Regions from separate parts of the Shewanella sp. SACH genome, predicted to be linked through region 1. Evidence: predicted binding sites of a transcription regulator. Region 1 holds the regulator's gene; the other holds the start of a gene.
What was found. Region 1 encodes MetJ, which represses methionine synthesis genes. Its sites were predicted from a motif close to TAGACGTCTAGACGTCTA; they were not measured.

Region 1 (9,627 bases):
GCAAGATTGAACTCACCTCCGCGAAAGTGGAAGCCATGGCTCCGGGCCGTGGGGTGATCAAGTTCCGCGAAGTGCATCTTAAAAAAGCAGACGAGCTGTACTTTATCCAAGGCAAAGTGGCGGTGCACACCAATGGCGCCACCCACAATGTGCCTATGCTCGCTAACCTGATGTCGGATAACGCTGTGTGGGTTCACCCCGTCACAGCGGGCAAGTTAGGGATCAGCAATGGCGACCCAATCCGCCTCACCAGCAGTGTTGGCACAGAAGAAGGCCATGCCTTAGTCACGCCGGGCATTCGCCAAGATACTGTATTTGCTTACATGGGCTTTGGTTCTAAAAACAAAGAGTTGGTCAGAGCAACAGGCAAAGGTATCCACTGCGGTAACTTACTGCCGCACGTGACTGCTCCTGTGTGTGGCATGACTGTGCACACCACGGGCGTCACGCTGGCAAAGCGCTAATCGGAGGCTTAAATGAATAAACGATATGTAATGGTGCACGACGAGAATAAGTGCATCGGCTGCCAAGCTTGTAACGTGGCGTGTCGCAGTGAAAATGGCGTCCCCGAAGGCGTTACTCGTCTGCAAGTGCGAGTGGAAGGCCCCTTTGGTGAGATGCCAAATCTGCACTTCAAATACCACAGGGTATCTTGCCAGCAATGTGAAGATGCGCCCTGCGTTAAGGTGTGCCCAACGGGCGCAGCCTATGTGGGTGAAGACGGCATTATCTCTATCCATACCGAGAAGTGTGTCGGCTGTATGTACTGTGTGGCAGCGTGCCCTTATAAAGTGCGCTTTATGAACCCAGAAACCAAGGCGGCGGATAAGTGTAACTTCTGTAAAGACACGCGTTTAGCGCGGGGCGAAGAGCCAGCGTGTGTGACTGTGTGTCCAACCGATGCCTTAGTGTTTGGCGATGCTAATGATCCGCAGAGTGACGTGGCCATCATGCTCAACACTAAAATCACATACCAAGATAAAACCCATTTGGGCACTAAACCTAGGGTATATCGCGTTCCTACCAAAAGAGGAGGGATTTGATTATGAACAATACTTGGGGCGACATGGCGCAATATGATCCTGTCACTTGGCACTGGGTCATCGCCGTTTACCTGTTTATGGCGGGGTTATCCGCGGGCAGTTTATTGATTGGCATTGGTTTACGCTGGGCGAATAAGGAGCTCAGCGCCGGAGCCGAAAGCAGTATTCTTAAGGCGGCTGCCATTATTGGGCCTGTGGCAATTAGCTTAGGTCTAGCTTGCCTAGTGTTTGATTTAACCAAACCCTTCCACTTCTGGCTGATCTTAATTCACTATAACTTCCAGTCTGTGATGGCCATTGGGGTGCTGGCGCTGCTGGCGTATTCTCCCTTAGCCTTTGCGTACGCCATTATTGTGCTGCGGGATGACTTACCAAAATGGGGTTTGGGTTTCCTAGCGCCTATCGCTAAGTTACTTATGCCATTTCGAAAGCTGATTGAAGTATTGTTGTTTGTCCTCGCCATTGGCGTAGGGGCTTACACTGGCTTCTTAATTTCGGCGATGAATGCTTACCCTATGCTCAACACTGCGGTACTGCCTGCGCTGTTTTTAGTGTCGGGTTTATCGGCGGGCGCTGCGGCAAACGCGGTACTGGCACTCTTGCTGTTTAAGACTGACAGCCACGATAAAACTTTAGTCAAGATGCACGGTTTAGAGTTGCCTGTGATGGCGATTGAAATTCTGTTCCTGTTCATGTTGTTCTGCGCCTTGTACTTCAAGGGCGGCGCGGCGGCTGCGGCCTTAGCGTCGTTAACCTCTGGGCTATGGGCAAGCGTGTTCTGGATAGGCGTCGTCGGTATAGGTTTTGGTATTCCATTGCTGTTCATGTTGCTACCAGCCGCGACTCGCCATACTAAGGGCGCGATGATCATGGTGGCCTGCGCGAGCTTAACGGGCGTACTCGCTCTAAGACACTTTATTGTGTACGCAGGGCAAAGCTATTTAAGCTGAGTGTAAGCTGGCTTTAGATCTTGATAGATAAAGAAAAGCACTGACAATGTCAGTGCTTTTTTATTGCTTGAATCTTGAGAAGGTTTGCCAATACAAGCAGGACGCTTATTGGGGTAATAACTCGATAACCGACTTCACCGTTAGCACTAAGGCGCTGATACTGCACAGGACTAATGTCGCCATTTTAGTCTTGTCTTTATCGACACTGCCCACCAATCGCCCCGCGACTACATATCCTAAAAGCACTGAAGGCAGCAGCATTAACGACAGCCACAGGTGCTTCAATTCTAATAAGCCAGTGATCGCCAGAATGACCATAGCTATGGTGGAGCTAAAAATGAAGAAGGCCGACAGGGCGGCGCGAAACTGCGAAGCGTCTTTGCCTGACAATAGAATCGCCATCGGCGGGCCACCAATAGCGGCAATATTACCGAAAATCCCCGAGACGACGCCCGCCCCAAAGAGGGTTTTCTTATTCACTGGCAGGCTGAATTTATACAGGCTGAGGATAACCGCGACAGCCACAATGGCGGCAATGGATAACCCGAGTATGGGCTGAGGCGCAAACAGCAACAGACTCGCGCCGATAAAACCACCGGGCACGCGACCTAGGAGTGCATATTGCAAGCCATTGAATTCTAAATGACCACGTTCCCGGAATAAGGTCAGTAGCGAGATGGTAAATCCCATGGCAATAACGGGACCCGGTACGAGCTGCGGATCGACGATATACAGCAAAGGGCTGGCGACAACCGCTAGGCCAAACCCAATCAGGCTCTGGGTTAAGGCGCCAAGAAATACAATCAGCGAGGCCAAGGCAAGAGTCTGTGGATCTATCATAGAAAACATAGGATTCCATATAAACAAAAAGGGATCGTTAACGATCCCTATTGATGAGCACTGTGATGTAACTTTGCCAGCGACAAGTCGCTATTCCATGTCTTCCCACTCGATCCCCATCTCGTCCATCAGCAACTTGGCTTCGGCGGGAATGCTGTCTGGGCTATCTTTTGACAGATCTTCATCGTTAGGCAATGGCTGGCCAGTGTAGGCGTGCAAAAATGCCTCACACAACAGCTCGCTGTTGGTGGCGTGACGCAAATTATTGACCTGACGACGAGTTCGTTCGTCCGTAAGGACCTTAAGCACTTTGAGCGGAATAGACACAGTAATTTTTTTTACTTGTTCATTCTTCTTGCCATGTTCAGCATAGGGGCTGATGTATTCCCCATTCCATTCAGTCATTGACTCACCTGTTATAACGCTAAATTCGGGGCAGATTTTAAACCCTTACAAAGAACAGTCAAATTATTGCTACTATTTCTTTGTGATTGCAAACAGATTTCTTTATGTTCAGACGTCTAAACGTCTTCACGCCTATTGACGATGGCGTTGGGCTTAGGTACATTTAGACGTCCAGACATCTCTATCAGTCTACCGAATTTAGGAGTCCACCCATGGCAGAGCGTCAATTAGCCACACTGGCAGTGCGTCAGGGTATCGAAAGCGATACTCAATATGGTGCAGTTGTGCCACCGATTTATTTGTCGACTAATTACGCCTTCGATGGTCATAAAAATCCCCGCGAATTCGATTACAGTCGTTCAGGCAACCCAACGCGCTGCATTTTAGGCGAAGCATTAGCGCAATTAGAAAAGGGCGCCACTGGCATAGTGACCTGCACTGGCATGGCGGCCATCACTCTAGTGACCACTTTGCTCGGCCCCGATGATCTATTGGTGGTGCCCCACGATTGTTACGGCGGTTCTTACCGTTTATTTACCAACTTGGCAAAGAAAGGTCAGTTTAAGTTGATTGTGGTCGATCAAACCGACAGCCAAGCGTTAGCCGCCGCTATCGGGCAGAATCCTAAGATGGTGTGGCTCGAAACCCCATCGAACCCGCTATTGCGTGTGGTGGATATCGAAGCCATTGCCAAGGCGATCCATGAGGTCGGCGCGCTAGTCGTGGTCGATAACACTTTTTTATCGCCGATATTGCAACAACCCCTATTGTTAGGCGCGGATATCGTTATCCACTCCACCACTAAATACATCAATGGTCACAGCGATGTGGTTGGCGGCGCAGTGGTTGCCAAAGATGCACAAATTGGCGAAAGCTTACATTGGTGGTCGAACACGTTAGGCTTAACGGGATCGGCATTTGATAGTTACTTAACCCTGCGCGGCCTACGTACCTTAGCGGTGCGAATTCGTGAACATCAAACCAATGCCCAGCGCATTGTTGAGGTATTGACGCAAAGCCCTGTGGTGAGCAAAGTTTATTACCCTGGTCTTGCGGATCACCCAGGTCATGCCATTGCTGCCAAGCAACAAAAAGGCTTTGGCGCTATGCTGAGTTTTGAACTCAAGGGCGGCGAGGCCGAAGTGGTGGCCTTTTTAGGTGCACTCAGCTTATTTAGCGTGGCGGAAAGTTTAGGTGGCGTCGAAAGTTTAGTGGCCGTGCCCGCAACTATGACCCACAGAGCCATGGAGCCGCAGGCGCGTTTTGAGGCAGGCATTAAAGACACCCTATTGCGTTTATCGGTGGGTATTGAAGATGCCGCCGATTTAGTTGCAGATATTCAAGCAGGATTAGCCGCCGTTGCGGCTTGTCAGTAGAGGAATAATAGATGGCACGTTGTCACTTACATAAATTTGGTGGCTCCAGTTTAGCGGATGCCGATTGTTATCGTCGAGTCGCCCATATCCTGTTAACCCACGGTCATAGTGATGACCTTGTGGTGGTCTCTGCGGCGGGTAAGAGCACGAATTTCCTGTATAAATTATTAGCGCTGCGCGACGCGGGTCAGTTGTGGCAAGAAGAATTACAAGTGCTGACCAGCTATCAACAGGGGTTGGTAGAGCAGTTATTGTCGAACGAACAAGCCCGCGATCTGCGTGAGCGTTTGGCGACAGATCAGGCGCAACTCATCAGTTTATTGTCCCTCGACGAACGTAACGAATATCAAGTTAACCATGTGGTGAGCTTTGGCGAGCGTTGGTCGGCACGTTTAATGGCGGCGCTGCTGCGCGAATCTGGTGTGGCGGCAAGCCACGTGGATGCCTGTTCAATTTTAGTGGCCGATGAAGCCGCCGTGCCACAAATTCGGGTGCAGGAATCCCGCGCAAAAGTACAAGCGCTGTTGGCCGCCCATCCAAATGAACGACTGGTGATCACTGGCTTTATCTGCGCTAACGAGCGCGGCGATACTTTATTACTTGGTCGTAATGGTTCCGATTTTAGCGCCAGCCTGATTGCTAGTCTCGCCGATATTGAGCGCGTGACCATTTGGACCGATGTAGAAGGGGTGTTCAACGCCGATCCTAATAAAATCAACGATGCTAAATTACTGAAAAGCATGTCACTTGCCGAAGCTGACCGCTTAGCGCGTTTAGGCTCGCCAGTATTGCATTCGCGCACTCTGCAGCCTTTGTTCAATACCGAAGTGAGTTTAGCGGTGCGCTCAAGTTATGCGTCCCACACCGACTTTACCTTGATTGCGCCCCACAGTTCGTCTGCGAGCGCGCCTGTGGTGACGAACCTCAATGCTGTCGTCTTGTTCGGCTTTAAGCTCACTGGTGAATTAACGAGCTTATTAGATTCGTTGATCGCCGCGGGTTTAACGCCATTGGCCCATTGGACGTCTGCCCATCAAAGGGTTGAGCTTGCCTATACCGCTGAAAATCAAAAACAAGTGCAAAGATTGCTCGATACTCATGCACAAGCATTAGGGATCAGCGATCAGCAGATCAACACAGATCTCGGCTTAGTGGCGTTAGTGAGTGCCGATGCTGAACATTATCGCCGTAGCTTCGCCCGTTTACTAAGCCGTGATGCTAAACCTTTGTTTAGTGGCGACTTAAGCTTAGTGACGCTGGTGCCTCAGTCGCAGGTGAATCTGTTAACCCAAAAGGTACACCGCCGCTGCGCTGGGCCGCGTAAACGCATTGGCGTCTTACTACTCGGTGTGGGCAACATAGGTGAGGCTTGGGTCGATTTGTTTAAGTCGGTTTCACCATCATTGGACCATGAACTCGAAGCCAGTGTTGAGTTAGTCGGCTTAGTCAGTTCGAGTAAAGCTTTGATTAAATCCACTGGGATTAATCTTGCCGCGTGGCAGACTGAGTTTAATACCGAGGCAACACCTTGGCAGTACGAGCACTTGTTCGAGCAATTAGAACGGGTTAACTGCGATGAGCTGGTGGCCTTAGATATCAGTGCCAGTGCCAGTTTGACGCTGCAATATCCAGAGCTATTCGAGCGCGGTATCCATGTGGTGAGCGCGAATAAACTTGCGGGCTCGGGTCCACTGCCTTTCTACCGTGAGTTAAAGCAGCAACTGGGTAATCGTCGTTTATTTTGGCGCTATAACGCCAGTTGCGGCGCGGGCTTACCCATCCAACATGCGCTAAATGATCTGCGTAACAGCGGTGATAGTGTTGAAGCCGTGGGCGGGATTTTCTCTGGCACTCTGTGTTGGTTATTTGAGAAATACGATACCAGCAAGCCTTTCTCTGAATTAGTGATTGAAGCCAGAGGCTTAGGTATTACTGAACCCGATCCCCGCGACGATCTGTCCGGTCGTGATATGCAGCGTAAGCTGCTTATTTTGGCCCGTGAAATTGGCCTTGAAATCGAGCTTGAAGATATTGAATTACGCTCATTAGTGCCAGCCGACTTGGCGGATATTCCCTTAGATCAATTTCTTGCCCGCATTGCCGAGTTAGATGCCGATCTGCTGCAACAATACGGCGCAGCGGCGGAACAAAATAAGGTGCTCAGATACGTGGCATCCTTAGATAACAGCGGCCCAGAGCTTAAAGCCGAAGTCGGTTTGCAATGGATTGATGCCCATCATCCCTACGCTAATTTGACTCCAGGGGATAACGTGTTTGTGATCCGCAGCGTCTTCTATCAAGGCAATCCGTTGATCATCCGTGGACCGGGCGCCGGACGCGAAGTGACAGCTGCGGCCGTGCAGTCGGATCTGACGCAGATCTGTCGCGATCTCTTGCAAGAGTAGACTGAAATTCAGCAGCTTAAAGGACTCATTTGAGTCCTTTTTTATTGGCTAAAATAAATCTATCGAATTAACCGAGATTAAATGCGGTTTATGGACATTTTTTGGCTTGACTTACATCTCAGTTTCTCTAGTATATGGACATATAGACGTCCAAACGTCCATTTGAACTAATTCATAATAGCAAAGAGTAGCGCCAAGGGCGGTTGAGGAAATACACATGGCTTTTCATCACGCACAACATTCACAATCGCTGAACCAGAGCTTGTCTGAGCTTAATGGCGATATTAATGTTTCTTTTGAGTTTTTCCCGCCATCGACCCCCGAAATGGAACAGATCCTGTGGAACTCTATTCGTCGTTTAGAGCCGCTTAATCCTAAGTTTGTGTCTGTGACCTATGGCGCTAACTCAGGTGTGCGCGACCGCACCCACGGCGTGATTGAGCGTATTCAACAGGAAACTGACCTCGTTGCCGCGCCGCACTTAACCTTAGTGGATGCTAGCGATGAAGAGCTATTAGAACTGGCTAAGCATTACTGGAAATCGGGCATTCGTGACATAGTAGCACTGCGGGGCGATTTACCTGCGGGCAGCCCTAAGCCAACTCGTTTTGCGGTGGATTTAGTGCGTTTACTGCGCTCTGTGGCCGACTTTGATATTTCCGTTGCGGCCTATCCAGAAGTGCATCCCGATGCGAGCAATGCACAGGCTGATTTGATCAACCTCAAGCGTAAGATTGATGCGGGCGCTAGCCGTGCCATTACCCAGTTTTTCTTCGATGTGGAATCTTACCTGCGTTTTCGTGACCGCTGCGTCGCCGCCGGTATCGACGTTGAAATCGTGCCAGGCATTTTACCTGTGACTAACTTTACCCAGTTAAAACGTTTCGCGGGCATGACCAATGTGTCGTTACCGGGCTGGCTACACAAGCAATTCGATGGTTTAGAAAACGATGCCGGTACACGCCAATTGGTGGGCGCAAACGTGGCAATCGACATGGTAAAAGTCCTGTCCCGTGAAGGCGTGAAGGATTTCCACTTCTACACCTTAAATCGCGCCGAACTGACCTACGCTATTTGCCATACGTTAGGTGTGCGTCCTAAGTAAAACATCAACAACATAAACTAATAAAAACGCCGCAGAGAATGCGGCGTTTTGCTTTGTGTCAGTGGTGTATGTATTAGATCCTAAACTGTGCCAGTAGCAGTTGCAGGCGAGCCGCAAGCTGGGCAAGTTCGTCACCCGCCCGCGCAGTGTGCACTGCACTATTGGTTGTCGTCGTGGCAATATCGTTGATGTTATTGATGTTCTTGTTAATTTCTGCGGAAACAGCACATTGCTCATTTGCCGCGCTGGCGATCTGGATGTTCATCTGGCTAATGGTCGAAACCGCTTGGGTGATGGCCACGAGTTCTTCACCCGCTTGATTAACTTGGGCAACACAGCTTTGAGTAGTGCGTGAACTGGTTTCCATCGCCGAAACGGTAGATTTGGCTTTAAGCTGTAGCGCTTCAATCATTTTTTGAATTTCTGTGGTTGAAGCTTGAGTGCGAGTCGCAAGGGTGCGAACTTCATCGGCTACGACGGCGAATCCTCGTCCTTGCTCTCCGGCTCTGGCGGCCTCAATTGCAGCATTAAGCGCCAGCAAGTTGGTCTGTTCGGTAATATTGCGGATCACAACTAATACAGAATCAATTTCGGCAGTATTACGTTCGAGTTCATTAATGGCATTGGCGGCTGCGGCGATTTCTTCCGCTAATACAGCAATCGTCGCGACGACTTTTTGCACTACGAGTTTGCCTTGTTCGGTTGACTCATTGGCGTGATTGGCAGCATCCGCGGCATCGGTCGCATTGTGGGCAACCTCTTGAACAGTGGCGGCCATTTCATTCATTGCGGTGGCGACCTGTTCGGTTTCAAGATTCTGACGATTGGCCATCGATTGAGTTTCGTGGGTAATGCCCGACATCTCTTCCGCTGAGGTTGCGAGTAAACTCGTGGCATCAGACACTTGAGTCACAGTGTGGTGGATTTTCTCCACAAAACGGTTAAATGCCTGCGCTAACTCGGCGATTTCATCCTTACTCGTTATGGTAATTCGACGGGTTAAATCGCCTTCGCCTTCGGCGATGTCATTCATGGCTTGGGTTGTTTCTGCTATTGGGCGGGTAATGCCCTTAGCAATAAACCAAGCAATGGCAGTGCCGATTAACATTGCAGCGAAACCGATGAGAATCAACTTGAGGCGAATATCCGCCATGACTTGCTCTGAATGGCTTCTGTCCATCGCAATATCCAGTACCCCAAAGACTTGCCCCGAGTAATCTTTTATGGCGTGGCGATACAAAGCGAAGGTTTTGCCCTCTAAGCTAATAGTGCGAATAACTTCGTTGCCTTGCATCACGCTATTGAGTTCACTTATGGCCTGAATATCGGGCGTGAACGTGGCGCCAAATGCTTTAAAATCCGCGCCATTGGGCAACAATAATGCGATTTCAGCTTGATAAGCATCTTTAAAACTGTCGAAGAAAGGTTGTCCAAAGGACATACCAAATTCCACTGAGCCTGTGTGTTGGCCTTGATAACCCATGGGCACTAAACCGCGAATCC
Region 2 (9,627 bases), on a different contig from region 1:
CATGTAACAGCCCTTGTTGAAGCTGATACCGTTAACCGCTTGTAGATTGCACATCTGCGGTACGTATTGGCTGGCATGGCTGGCGGCAAGGTTGGGATAACCCGCGGTAATTTCTAACGCTTGCCAAGCACTGGCATCAAATACGCTCAGCTTTGATTTGGCCACTAAAGCTGCAGCAGCTTCTGGGGTTAACATTAAAATGAAACGGTCAGCGTCTTTTAAAATCGCGCCATGTTCAATTGGCGTGAATTCTTGATGAATGTCGCCAAAATGTTCGCTCACGAACTGGCTTGCTTGTTCACCGGCGACCCCGAGCAAAGTCCATTCAGCGGATGCATTGCTTAAGGTGGCTTTGCTAAACACGGCATATTTTTGTAACTGGGGTAAATCGACTTCGATGGCATCCTTTGGCATCAGCATAAAGAGCGCATCTTGGATGGCAAAGGTCCTGAAACTGGCCAGCATTTTACCTTTTGGATCGCAATGTGCACCCCAGCGCCATTGGTTATCGGCTAATGAGCTGATGTCAGTGGTCACTTGGCCATGGATGAAACTGCGGCCTTGTTCTCCAACCACTTTAATAAGGCCCATATGAGATAAGTTGGCAAGCATGAGTGGAGGCAAAGAAGCGTCCAGATCCCAATGGGGCGTAGAAACTGAAATAGTCATAGCGAGATCCTGAAAATGAAGGCGATGTGAGAGGCTAGATTGTAACGGAATTCCTGTTGGCTCAAAAGCATAAGGCGCACATATCTGTGAATGATATGTGCGCCTTAGTCTTTGTACTTTAGCCGAAACGCTTAATGCGATTCGGCTTAACTCTTAAAACAGCACGCGGGTACGCAGTGTGCCTTCAATTGCCTTTAACTCAACTAAGGCTTCTTCGGCTTGGTGAGTGTCGACTTCCATGACCACATAACCAATCTCAGCGGTAGTTTGCAGATATTGCGCGGCAATGTTGATGCCTTTTTCCGAGAAGGCTTGGTTGATCTTGATCAGCACGCCAGGACGGTTTTGGTGAATATGCAGTAAGCGTGAGGTGCCTTTATGCATAGGTAGCGATACTTCAGGGAAGTTAACTGCAGATACGGTCGAGCCGTTGTCTGAGTATTTAGCGAGCTTGCCCGCGACTTCGATACCAATGTTTTCTTGGGCTTCTGCAGTACTCCCACCCACATGCGGTGTCAGTAATACGTTATCAAGACCTCGAAGTGGGCTGATAAATTCATCGTCATTAGATTGCGGCTCAACTGGGAACACATCAATCGCCGCGCCAGCGAGGTGACGTTCTTTCAAGGCGACCGTTAAGGCCTCGATATCAACCACAGTACCGCGTGAGGCGTTGATAAAGATGCTGCCCTTTTTCATCGCCGCAAATTCAGCTGCGCCTATCATGTCTTTGGTTTGTGGGGTTTCTGGTACGTGTAAGCTCACTACGTCAGCTTGCGCCAGTAACTGTTCCATTGAATGAATTTGCTGTGCATTACCCAGTGGCAATTTGTCTTCGATATCGAAGAACACCACGCGCATGCCCAGCGTCTCAGCCAGAATGCCAAGCTGAGTACCGATATGACCGTAACCGATTACGCCTAAGGTTTTACCGCGCACTTCGTAGCTGCCTGCGGCGGTTTTCATCCAGCCACCACGGTGGGCGATGGCGTTACGCTCAGGGATACCGCGCATCAGCATAATGATTTCGCCAATCACGAGTTCGGCAACACTGCGAGTATTGGAGAATGGCGCGTTAAATACTGGGATACCAAGGGATTCGGCGGTGGCAAGATCAACTTGATTGGTTCCGATACAGAAGCAACCGACCGCGATCAACTTCTCAGCGCGTTTTAGCACTTCGGCAGTTAATTGGGTACGTGAACGAAGTCCCACGAAATGTGCATCTTTGATGGATTCAATTAATGCTTCATCGCCTAATGAGGCTTTGTGGTATTCGATGTTGGTGTATCCCGCACGCTCAAGTACATCGACCGCAGATTGGTGGACGCCTTCCAACAGCAGGATCTTGATCTTATCCTTGTCCAGCGAATGTTTCGCCATGATATGGGTACCCTCTAATTAATAGAAATGTTTCTTATGATATGCTGACAACCTTCACCCACCAAAATAGCACTTTTTTTACTCAGTGTGGAGGGCTAGATGGCTAAAGTTAATATTCTAAATTAAGAACAATATCGCATAAGAGGAAGAAACATTGAATAACAAAATCGCGTGGTGTGCTATTTACCTCTTAGTGCTCGTGTGGTCGGTGATAAATCCCGCAGATCCTTTCACTTGGTGGCTCGAAGCGGTTCCAGCATTAGTGGCTGTGCCATTGCTATTTTTTACCCGCAAACGCTTTCCATTAACGCCGCTGGTGTATGTTTTAGTGTTAGCCCATTGCTGTGTGTTGTTTGTCGGCGCGCATTACACCTACGCCGAAGTGCCATTATTCGACACTATTGCCCATTGGATGGGCTCAGAACGTAATAATTACGACAAGTTAGGTCATTTTGCTCAAGGCTTCATCCCTGCCATGTTAGCGCGTGAAATTATGCTGCGTAATCAAGCGGTCAAACCCGGTGCTTGGTGTGCGTTTTTAGTCACGTGTTTTGTGCTCGCGTTTTCGGCGTTTTATGAACTTATCGAATGGTGGGTTGCCGTGGCAACAGGTGAAGGCGCCGAAGCCTTTTTGGGCACCCAAGGCTATGTATGGGACACTCAATCAGATATGTTGATGGCATTAATTGGCGCGGTTGTCGCACTCGTTTTATTGTCTCGTTTTCAAGATAAACAAATCGCGGCACTTAAACTCAGAATCTAGTGGCAGTGAGTTACTTATTGTTTCTGATCGAATCATAAGTTAATCCTTCCATAAAACATTTGGCGTGAGTGTGATGGCATTTAGCTGTCACACTATGGTGTTAATTTTCTGTTGCAACTTTGGGTTGATGTCTTCATAGTTTGAAAGTACTAGGTTTCGTGAGTCGGTTAAGCTCAATAGTATTTTCTACTGTTATTCCAATTGTCTTCGGTCAGTTAGTCGAACTTACTAGGATTAAAGAGGGAATAGTACATTTGGGTGATGTTTTTCAGTCTTTAACTAGTCAGAATCAACTAGGTTAATGGAATGTTTAAAAATCAAACTAAAGAGGCTGGTCAAACATACCATTTTGCTAATAGATAATACTTTTCAGGGAGGAGAGTCATTGAGCACAATTAATGAGTTAGTTTTTTTACACCAAATGGCGGCGCCATGTCATTTAGCGTTACTCGCTGAATCCATAGGTTTGAAAACTCGCGTCGTTAAACATGCGGCGGAATTGGATTTAGATAAAAGTCGTCGAAGTTTCTATTTGATCACCCAAAAAGGCTCTGCACTCGATAACAAGGGAATACCTTTACTGGCTTCGCGCTTAGTATCACATTTCCCCGTGGCGCTGTACCAAGTCGAGCGAGACTCTTTAGATCAAGAGTCGGCTATGTTACTCGGTATTCGTGGCCTGTTGTTTGCCGATCAACGTTTGGATTTGATGTTGACGGGTTTACGTAAAATGGTGGCAGAGGAGCTGTGGTACGATAGAACACTACTGAGTAAGGTGTTCCGTCGGGTAGTACAAAAGCTCGATGGCAATAATGAGATGCCCTCCGATTCAGTGGCTATGCTGCAGATGTTGACATCCCGTGAGCGCACTATTATTCAATTTGTGTCGAGTGGCGCAAGGAATAAAGAAATCGCCCACCGATTGTGCATCAGCGAACATACGGTGAAGGCACACATTTCCTCTATCTTCCGTAAAACCCAGTCCCGTAATCGTGTTGAATTGTTGCGTTGGGCGCAAACCTATCAGACCCACTTTGAGTTATGCAGCTAGTCAGTGAAAGGTATTTTTGTCGTGACTGTTGATTTTAATGACGATTAGCTCATTTGGTGATTCATCAATATAAATAAAGCGGGAATGTTTGAATAAACATTCCCGCTTTTTGTTTGATTGCCGTTTAAATGTCACAGCCAAAGAATTTAACTGTGACGACTTAACTGCACTCGTTAGTATTGCACTACAGTAGCAACGTTCATATTGCCTGATTGATTAACGCTGATGCTGTTGTTATTGCCAGCTTGAGAACCTAATACTAAGTTGTCATTACCCGTTTGAGTGATTAACAGGCTGTTATTATCACCGCTAACTGCGAATGAGCTACTTGCGTCACCACCGACCCAGTTACCGTTACCTGATTGAGCAATTTGTGCAGTGTTTTCATCACCGTCGATAATCAAATCGATAAGGTTAAGATCACCATCTTGCAGTGCAGTGACATCGGCATTATTGTTGCCAGCAATGGAAATGACGGCTTCGTTTTGAGCGCCATCTTGCTCAACATCAACTTCGTTATCGCTACCCACTGCATCGACATAGGCAAAGTTGATATCGCCTTCTTGGCTCACTTCAATGCTGTTGTCTTCACCTGATGCGAAGGCCACGATTTCGTTGTTATCACCTTTAGAAGATAAATCGAAGTCGTTATCTGTGCCGTATGCGCCAAAGGTCGCGAAGTTATCATCGCCTTTTTGTTTCAAGTCAACATCGTTGCTATTGCCCCATACTTGGAACTCTGCACCGTTGACATCGCCTTTTTGGGTGATAGTAATATCGTTATCATTACCTTGGATATCGGCCACTAAAGTATCACCGATAGTGTTGCCGCTGCCATTTTGGGTAATATCGACAGTGTTGTCATCACCCGTAGTCATAGCAAGATAAGCCGTGTTGCCGTTACCTTTTTGATCCATTGAAATATCGTTGTCGCTGCCTGCAAGTGCGTAAACGAAACCAACATGGTTATCACCCTTTTGGACCATGTCTACTGTGTTGTTGTCGCCTGCAATACCTTTAGCCGCGCCAAAGTTATTGTTACCCGCTTGATTAACAGAAACGTCGTTGTTGTTCCCTACGTTAGCGGTTAAGTCGAGAGCGATTAAACCCGCTTGGTTGTTGTCACCCACTTGGGTTATTTTCCCATCGTTGTTGCTGCCTTCAACGCGGAATACTGCAAAGTTAGCATCGCCTTCTTGCTCAACAAATACGCTGTTTTCAGCGCCAGTGATTTCAACTTGGCTTTCATTAACTTCGCCTAATTGACTAACGATTGCCGTGTTATTGTTGCCAGTAACATCATTGCTGCTTTGGTTAAAGAAACCGTCTTGCGACACATTGACATTGTTGCTGTCACCAACAACATTTGCACTTGCCACATGCCAATCAGCTTGTTGCGTTATCTGGACTTTGTTATCAGCACCCGTCGAATTAATCGCGGCTTCATGCCACACACCATCTTGGATAACGGTAGCGGTTTGATCGTTACCTGTTTGTACAACCGCTGCAGCGTTAAGGCCACCCGTTTGTGAGACTAACGTGTCTTGGGCTTGGCCTGACTGTACTACACTAATTTCGCTCACTGTACTGGCAGCAAAGGCTTGACCGCTTAAACCTGTTGCAATGGCCAAAGCAATAAGTGATTTTTTAGCTTGTGATTTCATGTGACGCTCCCTGTTTAATATTGAGTTATTGAGATTGCAGCACCGTCTGCAATCTGTTGAATCGAAAAATTGCCGCTTCCTAGTTGGTTCAGTTGCACTAGATTGTTGTTGCCAATTTGTGTCACTGAAGCCGTATTTCGACTGCCGACCTGCAGTAGTTGCACCTCATTGTTTGAACCAATCTGCGTGATTAGCGCATCGTTATCATTGCCCACTTGTGTCACATCGGCCTTGTTATCGTTGCCTGATTGGAACAGTAATCCTTGGTTAGCATTGCCTTGTTGCACCAGTTCGATAAGGTTATCGCGACCGGAACGTTCCATTAATGCCTGCAGGGTTACGGGTAACTCATTGATATTCAGCTCTTGTGCTGAGGTCATACAACTACAGAGCAAGATCAGCGGTACCAAAAAGCGTATAGAGGTATTTGGCACGGGTGACTCCTTGCATCAAATATTTTGGGTTGCCTAAAACAACAGACACTCCAAATTCAGCCCTGAAGATACGAGTCCCGTTAATATGCCGCAATTGGCCAAAAGGGTATTTATTACGCAAAGGATTCACAGTAGATAAATGATGGATGTATTTTCATCCAATTGATTCAGTTATGTTTATCTATTTTTTAGAGAGTATTTTTTTAGGCAGAGTAGTCTAGTTGGTCTAGTAGTTAAGTCGTACTCGTTGCTAAGTTATTCTTCAGTATTTAAACAATGCTGCAACAAAATCAAGCAATGCATCGACTGTCACGTGATATTTTTCGGGGAAACAAATTATAGAAAATATGGTGGGAATACTGGTGTGTGGATTGACTCAATTCAAGGGCTATTTAGCGCTATTACAGCGCGTTCAAAGGCGAACTAGGAGGTTTTATCTACAGCAGTCCTTAGAGAGGATGAAGAGTCAATGAGCGGTTTGATGAGTAGAAAAATTCGACCATAGTGGTCGAATTCCTTGGTGAATGAGTGGCAAGCTGAGCACTAACCTTTTATATGAGATCAGTGTTTTTCTGTTTGTTTCGATTCTTCAGGGGATACCTCAGTACTGATTTGGCTTTTACGATCTTTCAGTTGCTGCATCGCACTGTTATTGCTCACAGTTAACGCATTGAAACGAGTATTGATATCGTCCATTTCGTTAATGTATTCAGGATCGCTTTTCTCTTTATTCTGCCAATAACGCTTACGTTCTAGTTTTTGTAATTCACTGGCGCGCAGGATTTCAAAATAGCTGTTCTCCTGTTTAAGCCGATAGATCTCGCCATCGAGTAATTGCAGTAATTTTTCTTTAGAAATGGTTTGCCGATTGAGTAGCGCTTGCAGGGGATCGACTGGAATGTCCCTTTTATCTGAGTCGACTTCTGTGGTGATCCCCAGCTGATATTCGATTTTATGTTGGCTAAATTCCTGCGGGCAAGCGGTTTGGCTAAAGACAATTTTGTCATCTTTACGGCATTTATAAATGGTATTTGCCTGTACTGCACTAGGCAAAATAACACAAATTAGGGTGATTATCAGTCTTGCCATTAGGCCACAAATCCTTTGTACACTAGCATAGCGATTATGATTTAATCATTTGATTACAGTTGATAAAAAGTCAGTTTAACGCTCGCGTTATTAAGTATGTTCAACCAGTGATTTATGTCTCGTCCTGGTGGGACGTTGGGTTCTTGAGCCATTAAACCTAAGGCATTAAAGTATTAGCCATATATCAGTAAAGGGGCAAATTTACTGCGTTTATTGTCGCGGTCAACTTTTTACTTAGCGTTAACTTCTGCATCATACTATGGCGTAAGTTTAGGGATAAAACCAGTTTTTTGACGATTCAATTTTTTGGCGCTAGGGTTGATTCTAAACAAGAAAATTGAGGATGCTAGGGCAATTGAAAACATAAAAAAAGGAGCGAGTGCTCCTTTTTATTGATTGATAACGCTAAGTGTTAGCGATCGAACCTTAAGTTATCGATAAGCCGCGCTTTGCCTATATAGGCCGCGGCCAAAATCACTAAGGTTTGATCTTGATTTTGGGCTTGTTCCAGCGTGTGAGCGTGGCGAATTTCGAGGTAATCCGGCGTAAAACCAGCCGCGACTAAACTGGCTTTTGCTTGCTCAGTCACTTGCTCAAAGCTTTCGCCTTGCTTGATCCCTGCGGCCATGGCATCTATGGCTTGTTTTAGCGCAGGCGCTGCGGCTTTTTCTGCGGCAGTGAGGTAACCATTGCGTGAACTCATGGCTAAACCTGAGTCCTCACGTATGGTATCGACACCGATAATTTCAATCGGCAATGACAAGTCTTCAACCATAGTTTTGATCACTAATAGCTGTTGATAGTCTTTATTACCGAATAGCGCCACATCGGGCTGTACTATGTTAAACAGTTTACAAACGATAGTCGCAACGCCACGGAAATGCCCCGGACGACTCGCACCACAAAGCACGTTGGAAATCCCTGGGACTTCGACATAGGTTTGTTGCTCTAGACCCTTGGGATACATCACGGCTGGCGTTGGAGTGAATAATAGCTCAGCGCCAGCAGCCGTGAGGGCTTCGCTGTCGGCAGCCAGTGTGCGTGGGTAAGCATCCAGATCTTCGTTCTGACCAAATTGCATTGGATTAACGAAAATAGAGGCCACCACATGGTCACACTTGCTCGCGGCTTCTTTGACTAAAGTAATGTGTCCCTGATGGAGATTACCCATGGTAGGCACAAAGGCGACAGTTTCGCCCTTGGCACGCCATGCACGCACTTGGGTGCGAATATCATCAATATGGGCGCTAGTGATCATTGAGCCTTACCTTGCATAAATCGGTTATTAGTTAAAAGTGTGTTCTTCGCCAGGGAATGTTCCTTGGGCAACTTCGTCGATATAAGCACGCACGGCAGAACGAATTTCACCGGTTTGTTTTAGGTAGTTTTTCGAGAAACGTGGAATATAACCACTTGAAATACCTAACACATCATGCATAACCAAAATTTGGCCATCGGTCGATGCGCCCGCGCCAATCCCAATAACTGGAATTGTTAAGGCTTGAGTGATCGCCGCTGCGAGTGGCGCTGGAATGCATTCCACAACCAATAGTTGAGCACCAGCTGCTTCTAACGCTTTTGCTTCGTCGAGGATGCGCTGGGCATTTTCTGCATCGCGGCCTTGCACTTTAAAACCACCAAATACATGGACTGACTGAGGCGTTAAGCCTAAATGAGCACACACGGGAATACCGCGTTCGGTTAGCTTAGTGACAGTTTCGAGTAACCAGTGGCCACCTTCGACTTTGACCATGTTCGCGCCAGCCTGCATCAACTCAGTGGCGTTAACCATAGCTTGTTCTGGTGTGGCGTAACTCATAAAGGGCATATCGGCGATCAGCAGGGCACGTTCGATACCGCGACGGACACAGCGAGTATGGTAAGCGATATCTGCCGTAGAGACGGGCAGGGTATCGTCATGACCTTGGAGAACCATTCCTAGAGAATCGCCGACGAGCAGCACATCTACACCTTCGCTATCGAACGCGCTGGCAAAACTGGCATCATAGGCTGTCAGTGCCGTGAATTTTCTACCTTCCTGTTTGTATTTCAACAGGGTTGAGCTAGTAATTTTAGACATATGGATGATCTTCAAACCAAATAGAAGTGGTGTTATAAGCTAACTGGGGAAGGACTTCAATGATCAATGCCCAGTTGTTGTAACTCGGCCAACATTTTTGTATCGATAAGACTGCCGATTGCAGTGTTGCACGGCAGAATAAGATTCGGTGCGATTGCGGCTAAAGGTACGAGCACAAAGCTGCGCTCTTTCATGCCGTAGTGGGGCACTTTGAGTCTAGGTATGTCAATGTTTTCATTGCCATACAGGAGTATATCGAGATCTAAGGTTCTGGGCCCCCAACGTTCAAGGCGCACTCGTCCTTGGGTGTTTTCGATATGCTGCAATGCATCGAGTAAGGTTAATGGCTCAAGATCAGTATCGAAACTGGCCACCGCATTAACATAATCGGGTTGCACCACATCGCCCATGGGCGTCGAATGGTAATAGGGGGAAACCAGTAGACTATTGCCTAAGGCTAATGCGGACAATGCCGTGACGGCATTGTCCAATTG

Region 2: a site for MetJ is predicted at 2,141-2,158, ahead of serA (phosphoglycerate dehydrogenase). Genes of this name have one in related genera too.

The regions. Positions count from the first base shown of each region.
Region 1 covers NZ_MPDG02000002.1:136,322-145,948, forward strand. The annotation lists gene phsA (thiosulfate reductase PhsA) at 1-464, shown strand, start outside; gene BM607_RS08420 (4Fe-4S dicluster domain-containing protein) at 477-1,043, shown strand; gene nrfD (NrfD/PsrC family molybdoenzyme membrane anchor subunit) at 1,046-1,993, shown strand; gene BM607_RS08430 (sulfite exporter TauE/SafE family protein) at 2,099-2,842, opposite strand; gene metJ (met regulon transcriptional regulator MetJ) at 2,924-3,238, opposite strand; gene metB (cystathionine gamma-synthase) at 3,451-4,614, shown strand; gene BM607_RS08445 (bifunctional aspartate kinase/homoserine dehydrogenase II) at 4,626-7,019, shown strand; gene metF (methylenetetrahydrofolate reductase) at 7,237-8,124, shown strand; gene BM607_RS08455 (methyl-accepting chemotaxis protein) at 8,198-9,627, opposite strand, start outside.
Region 2 covers NZ_MPDG02000003.1:286,792-296,418, reverse strand. The annotation lists gene ygfZ (tRNA-modifying protein YgfZ) at 1-669, opposite strand, end outside; gene serA (phosphoglycerate dehydrogenase) at 823-2,052, opposite strand; gene BM607_RS15430 (DUF2238 domain-containing protein) at 2,207-2,815, shown strand; gene BM607_RS15425 (LuxR C-terminal-related transcriptional regulator) at 3,201-3,866, shown strand; gene BM607_RS15420 (curlin) at 4,040-5,530, opposite strand; gene BM607_RS15415 (curlin) at 5,545-5,964, opposite strand; gene BM607_RS15410 (hypothetical protein) at 6,526-7,053, opposite strand; gene panC (pantoate--beta-alanine ligase) at 7,466-8,311, opposite strand; gene panB (3-methyl-2-oxobutanoate hydroxymethyltransferase) at 8,339-9,133, opposite strand; gene folK (2-amino-4-hydroxy-6-hydroxymethyldihydropteridine diphosphokinase) at 9,190-9,627, opposite strand, start outside.